Regions from separate parts of the Paenibacillus kyungheensis genome, predicted to be linked through region 2. Evidence: a T-box and tRNA genes for the amino acid it is inferred to sense, from the RefSeq annotation. Region 2 holds a T-box; the other holds one or more tRNA genes.
What was found. A T-box is a leader RNA that pairs with one kind of tRNA and senses whether it is charged. The one in region 2 lies ahead of tyrS (tyrosine--tRNA ligase), so its partner is inferred to be a tRNA-Tyr.

Region 1 (3,415 bases), 1.9 Mb from region 2:
CCTAAAGTGTAACGGAGGCGCCCTAAGGTTCCCTCAGAATGGTTGGAAATCATTCGAAGAGTGTAAAGGCATAAGGGAGCTTGACTGCGAGACAGACACGTCGAGCAGGGACGAAAGTCGGGCTTAGTGATCCGGTGGTACCGCATGGAAGGGCCATCGCTCAACGGATAAAAGCTACCCTGGGGATAACAGGCTTATCTCCCCCAAGAGTCCACATCGACGGGGAGGTTTGGCACCTCGATGTCGGCTCATCGCATCCTGGGGCTGAAGTAGGTCCCAAGGGTTGGGCTGTTCGCCCATTAAAGCGGTACGCGAGCTGGGTTCAGAACGTCGTGAGACAGTTCGGTCCCTATCTGTCGTGGGCGTAGGAAATTTGAGAGGAGCTGTCCTTAGTACGAGAGGACCGGGATGGACGCACCGCTGGTGTACCAGTTGTTCCGCCAGGAGCATCGCTGGGTAGCTACGTGCGGAAGGGATAAGCGCTGAAAGCATCTAAGCGTGAAGCCCCCCTCAAGATGAGATTTCCCAGTATGTAAGACCCCTTGTAGACGACGAGGTTGATAGGTTGGGGGTGGAAGTGCCGCAAGGCATGGAGCTGACCAATACTAATCGGTCGAGGGCTTATCCAATAAGCTAACACGCGATGTTTTCGTTTTCGGATTCAGTTTTCAGGGAGCAACTAACCTGTCTGTATATGATTTAATATTGGAGAGATACCCAAGTGGCTATAAGGGGACCCTCTGCTAAGGGGTTAGACTGCGTTAGCGGTGCGAGGGTTCGAATCCCTCTCTCTCCGCCACTAGAACTTATTTATAAATTTTTAGTGGATAGCAATTCATGACGATTGGTTTTTAAATGTGGCGGTGTAGCTCAGCTGGCTAGAGCGTACGGTTCATACCCGTGAGGTCGGGGGTTCGATTCCCTTCGCCGCTACCATACATATCCTGGAGATTTAGCTCAGCTGGGAGAGCATCTGCCTTACAAGCAGAGGGTCGGCGGTTCGATCCCGTCAATCTCCACCACCATATGCCGGTGTAGCTCAGTTGGTAGAGCAACTGACTTGTAATCAGTAGGTCGGGGGTTCAAATCCTCTCGCCGGCACCATTTTTATTTCTATGTATTATAACCCTGGAACCGTGGTGTAGGGGTTAACATGCCTGCCTGTCACGCAGGAGATCGCGGGTTCAAATCCCGTCGGTTCCGCCATTTTTTTAATTAAATAAAATGTAATGAATACAGTATGGCTCGGTAGCTCAGTCGGTAGAGCAGAGGACTGAAAATCCTCGTGTCGGCGGTTCGATTCCGTCCCGAGCCACCATTTTTTTGTTCATTATGGAGGCTTAGCGAAGTGGCCAAACGCAGCAGACTGTAAATCTGTTCTCTCCGAGTTCGGTGGTTCGAATCCATCAGCCTCCACCAGTTTTATTTACGTTAAACTTAATATGAGTCATTAGCTCAGTCGGTAGAGCACCTGACTTTTAATCAGGGTGTCGAAGGTTCGAGCCCTTCATGACTCATCATATGAAAAAGCATCTTGCTATTAAGCAAGGTGCTTTTTGTTTTGTCTGCTTTTTTGTATAATTTGAGGGAGTAGTCTTATTTTATTTATTTCTGATTAATAGTGTAGGGTAGCCATCAGTGTACGATTCTAGCTATGGAAGGAATTTATGATATGCATTGGAGTACATTAAAAGAACATATTGAATCAATCATAGATTACCGTATTGAAGAACAGTCTGTGGCTTTGAAAGATTGGGCATCGGATACGTATCAAGCAGGTCTAGAAGAAAGTGGATGGATCGCTGTGAAGCAGGATCTTACTGTAGTCACATTATGGCAGATTCAACCGAAAGCTATTTCTCCAAGTAATTCGAGTCTTTCGCAAGAGTTACTAGATAGTGATCATCAACAAGTCATAGGCAAGCTTAAATCGTTGTTAGAGTTATTGTTGCCTGCTTTTACAGCGTCTATGGCTATAGGAAATCATGCTTCTTCGTTGTCTATTCGTGAACAAGGGATACAAGAGTTAAGTACCTGGATGATGGAACAACTAGATAGCGGACAGTCAAAAGCGAGTATTCCTAATGGATACCTTTTGAAAGAAAGATTAACCAGCTCGATGATTCCGTTTCTACTGGTAGCTGATAGTGTACAAACAGGAACATTAGCAACCAAAGAGTTAGAAAAGTTGCTATATAGCTATTTTGGTGGAGAAGTACTGTTATTGCCATTATCTGAAAATGAGTGGTTTATTCTGACGAATCGTGAATTGATTGAAGATAGTTCTGATCTCAAGCAAAGTAGTAGTCGGGATGCTAATGTAGAGATAGAAGATACAGAAGAAGATATACTGATGGAATTTTCGTTAGGGTTATATGAATTGATTGCTAGCGAATGGGTAGGTATATTCCATATTGGAGTGTCTAAGCCTATTATTCCTAGTGAAAAGTTATTATCTGAAGTCTCTTTATTGAAGGAAACCGTTGCTTTGGGTAGATTATTTCATGTGAAAGATCATATTCATCTTCCGTGGGAATTGTCTTTGGAACGTTTATTATATCGGATTCCTGATGAAGATCGTGCTGATTTTGTAGCTAGAGCTGATCGTTATTCCGATATGTTGGATGATGAAGAAACGGTAGCTACGTTAGAAACCTTTTTCAAAATGGATTGTAATGTTAGTGAGACTGCGAAGCAATTATATATCCATCGGAATACGTTATTGTATCGTCTGGACAAAATTAAACAAGAAACTGAATTGGATGTTAGAAAGTTTGAAGATGCTGTTTTGATGAAGTTAACACTACTATTGTATAAAGTGACAAAAAGCTGACGAATTTTTTGTATAGTTTGTCGATAGATGTCTACGCGCGATTAGGGTAAGATAATAATAGAAAAAGAAATCGGTTACATAGGCGATTGGATCACCTTCGCAGCCGTAATTCATAGCTGATTTTACGATTGAGCTAAAGGTAGAACGTCCCACATGATGTTGTACATTTCACTCATTACTGTAGATCAGACTACGAATTGATTAAGACATATGGTTAATTGCCATATGCTGACAAGCTCATTTATTATGTACTTAAAAAATTACATTCATATTCTAGGGAGGCTATTATTATGGCAGGCGTACGCTTAGAACACATTTTCAAAAAATATCCGGGTTCTGATAAAGCAACAGTTATTGACGTTAATTTGGATATCAAGGATAAAGAGTTCCTAGTATTGGTTGGACCTTCTGGTTGTGGTAAATCTACAACTCTTCGTATGATCGCTGGTCTGGAAGAAATTTCAGAAGGTAAATTGTACATTGGCGATCGCGTTGTTAACGACGTAGCTCCAAAAGACCGCGATATCGCGATGGTATTCCAATCTTACGCGTTGTACCCTCATATGGATGTATATTCTAATA
Region 2 (3,415 bases):
TTATTCATACTGATATCTGCCAAAGCGACACCAAGCACTTGACCATCATTATTACGAATCGTTTTACCTGCTGTAATCATTTTGATTTTACTAACCGAATCGGTAAATGGTTCTGTATAATAGATTTTATCAAAGTTATTAAGAGTTGCAGTGTAATAAGGTTGTGTTAAATAATCATAAGCGGGATCATCATATTCTGTTGTAGTTGTAATTTTGTCTCCATCTCGGATTGCATAAGCAGACCGATATTTAACACCTTGTTCATACTGATTTTCTGCGAAGAAAATACCTACCCCGTACGTAAATGGACTTAACATTTGCCAGCGTTCTGTCAGTTTAAAATAATCGGCAATATCTAGATTATTTCCCAATTCTCCTGTAGCTGCTGCAAGTGATGATACAATCATTGAATTTTGTTTTAATTGACTGTTTAAGCTCTCATTCAGTCCTATTAATGTGTTATTAGCATTGGTATTGATTTCTGTATTAAGCTTCTCCTTTGCAAATTGGTACGATAACACACTAATGCCTACAAGAGCGATAATAACAATCGGAAGTAATGTTAATAATGTGCGAGCCTGGATACTTTTAAACTTGAATCTACGCAATGTAATTACCTATCCTCTCTTTATCTATAATAAAATCCACATTCTACTTATATCGACAAATTGATACATAAAATTAATAGTTTCACTTTGAGATATTGGATAAACAACTGACTATTTTGTCACTGTTTATCCTGTTACCTGTAATGAACACAAAAAACCTTTAGCATTACCGAAGTAATACCAAAGGTTGAAATGTATTTGTATTGAATTTGGATTTAATTTTGATTAAGCTTTTTTGATTTTGGCAAATTTACGTTTACCTACTTGTACGATATCTCCATCAGACAGTTCGATACTTGCATTCACATCATCATGTTTTTGCTCGTTAATTTTGAGAGCACCTTGTTGAATACTGCGTCTAGCTTCACTGGTAGATGTTGCAAATCCCAAAGTCATGACCAATTTAATAAGACCGATTTGTCCATTTTCCAAAAGATTTTCATCAATGACTACCTCTTGAATATCATCAGGTAATGCACGCTGTTGGAATACAGTCACAAAATGATTTTTCGCAGCCACTCCTGCTTCTTCATTATGGAACATACGTACATAATTTTGAGCTAGATTCATTTTGGCATCACGTGGATGGATAGAACCATCTGCAAGTCCTGCTTTGAGCTTAGCCAGATCTTCATTTGAAATATCTGTTGTTAACTCGTAGTACTTGAGCATCAATTCATCAGGTACACTCATGGATTTACCAAAAATTTCGTTCGGCTCTTCGTTAATCCCGATGTAGTTACCCAGACTTTTACTCATTTTCTGAACGCCATCTAATCCTTCAATAATCGGTAAAGTGATCGCTACTTGAGTTGCTTTACCGTATTCCTTTTGCAGTGTACGTCCCATCAATAAGTTAAACTTCTGGTCTGTACCACCAATTTCGATATCACTTTCAAGTGCTACAGAATCCATCCCTTGCATCAACGGGTAGAAAAATTCGTGAATACTGATAGGCTGCCCACCCTGGTAGCGCTTTGTAAAATCATCCCGTTCTAACATGCGTGCTACTGTAACTTTGGCAGCTAGATTGACTACATCTGCAAAATTCATCGGGCTTAGCCATTCGGAGTTAAAGTATACTTTCATTTTGCTAGGATCAAGAATCTTTGTGATCTGCTCTTTGTATGTCTCTGCATTATGTTTAACTTGTTCTTCGGTTAATTGCTTACGTGTCTCTGATTTACCTGTTGGATCACCTATTCTTCCGGTAAAGTCACCGATAATCAATTGAACATGATGTCCTAATTCTTGAAATTGACGTAACTTCTGCAAAACAACAGTATGTCCAATATGAATATCAGGTGCAGATGGATCAAGACCTAATTTGACCGTTAATGGCTTACCTGTTGCTACTGATTTGATAACTTTTTGACGCAGTGCATCTTCAGGAATAATCTCTGCTGTTCCTCGCTCGATTACACTTAATTGTTTTTCTACTTCTGCTTGTTGTGCTGGTGTTAGTTCTTCCCATTTCATGATCTATTCGCTCCCTATCACATCATTATACGGATGACTTCCGTTAGAGTGCCTGCTTGAAAATGAGCACCAAAAAAGACCTACCCATCCCCATAAAGGGACGAGCAGGCCTCGCGTTACCACCCTAATTAGAAGACTGATCTCATACTTATAACATCATAAGATATAGTCAGCTTCTCACTTCATTATATATAACGGAATCTTCATCCCGGCTTGATATTATAGATACATTCATTAATATCAAACGACTCCAGACCTGTAATTCAAAGGAAGTCCGCTTGCCGATTTGCACCAACCATCGGTTCTCTGAGAACGGTAATCTTCACTTCTACTGGGTGTCTTTCTTCGTCTTTGTGTTATGTAATTGTAGATTGCTTCAACGTATCACTTTTATAACATACCTTTTGCAAACAAGTCAATGCTTGTTCACATCCGACTTTGTGCCCATCCTACTTTTATCGTTCAGAAGAAACTGATTATAGCGTAATTTTTATGCTATAATAGTGGCTGGTAAAAGGGGGAAGTTACATGGCTGAAAAGAAGGACAAGCGTCCAACAAATAATTCCGCTAGCAAGCACTCTGGATTCCGCAAATTACTCACTGTGTTCAAATGGGTAGTTATTGCTGGTTTTGCTATTTGCCTGTTCGGTGGAGGTATTTTGATGGGCTACGTTTCTTCGATTGTAAAAGACGAACCTGTGCGTTCGCGTGAAGAAATAGTCAAAAAGATCAATGAAAATGCAGTGACCGGCTTTGCTTATTTTAATGACGGTTCCCCGATTGGACAACTTCGTACAGAAGAAGATCGTCGATTGGTGACTTATGAACAGATTCCTCAACCTGTCATCGACGCCATTATTTCCATAGAAGATAATCATTTTTATGAACATAAAGGTGTAGATATGAATGGTACGCTGCGCGCTGTCAAACAGCGGGTACTGAATGAATCCGTCCAAACCGGAGGGAGTACGCTTACACAGCAATTGTCGAGACGGGTATTTTTGAACTTGGACAAAACAGATGATCGCAAAATTAAAGAAATGTTGCTTTCTCTTCGTATCGAACGCTTTATGACCAAAAACGAAATTTTGACTGCCTACTTGAACAAAATGCCTTTCGGTAAAGGTTCAAGCGGATACAATATTTTTGGAATCAAAGCAGCAGCCAAAGGGATTTTTGCTCTAAATGATTTGAGTAAAATCAATATTGCTGAAGCCGCTTATATTGCAGGGCTACCTCAATTACCAACAGCTTATTCTGCTTTTGATAGCAACGGTAAATTCAATGAAAAAGGATTTAAACGTGCTGTAGGCAGGCAACAACTGGT

Region 1: it encodes a tRNA-Tyr, which carries the amino acid that the T-box ahead of tyrS (tyrosine--tRNA ligase) is inferred to sense. The anticodon was not compared.

Annotation. Positions count from the first base shown of each region.
Region 1 is NZ_CP117416.1:129,123-132,537, forward strand. Features, by position in the region: rRNA gene PQ456_RS00540 (23S ribosomal RNA) at 1-629, shown strand, start outside; tRNA gene PQ456_RS00545 (tRNA-Ser) at 708-799, shown strand; tRNA gene PQ456_RS00550 (tRNA-Met) at 860-936, shown strand; tRNA gene PQ456_RS00555 (tRNA-Val) at 947-1,022, shown strand; tRNA gene PQ456_RS00560 (tRNA-Thr) at 1,029-1,104, shown strand; tRNA gene PQ456_RS00565 (tRNA-Asp) at 1,131-1,206, shown strand; tRNA gene PQ456_RS00570 (tRNA-Phe) at 1,243-1,318, shown strand; tRNA gene PQ456_RS00575 (tRNA-Tyr) at 1,335-1,419, shown strand; tRNA gene PQ456_RS00580 (tRNA-Lys) at 1,445-1,517, shown strand; gene PQ456_RS00585 (PucR family transcriptional regulator) at 1,673-2,833, shown strand; gene PQ456_RS00590 (ABC transporter ATP-binding protein) at 3,124-3,415, shown strand, end outside.
Region 2 is NZ_CP117416.1:3,518,008-3,521,422, forward strand. Features, by position in the region: gene PQ456_RS15065 (methyl-accepting chemotaxis protein) at 1-608, opposite strand, end outside; gene tyrS (tyrosine--tRNA ligase) at 834-2,087, opposite strand; T-box leader at 2,181-2,442, opposite strand; gene PQ456_RS15075 (penicillin-binding protein 1A) at 2,616-3,415, shown strand, end outside.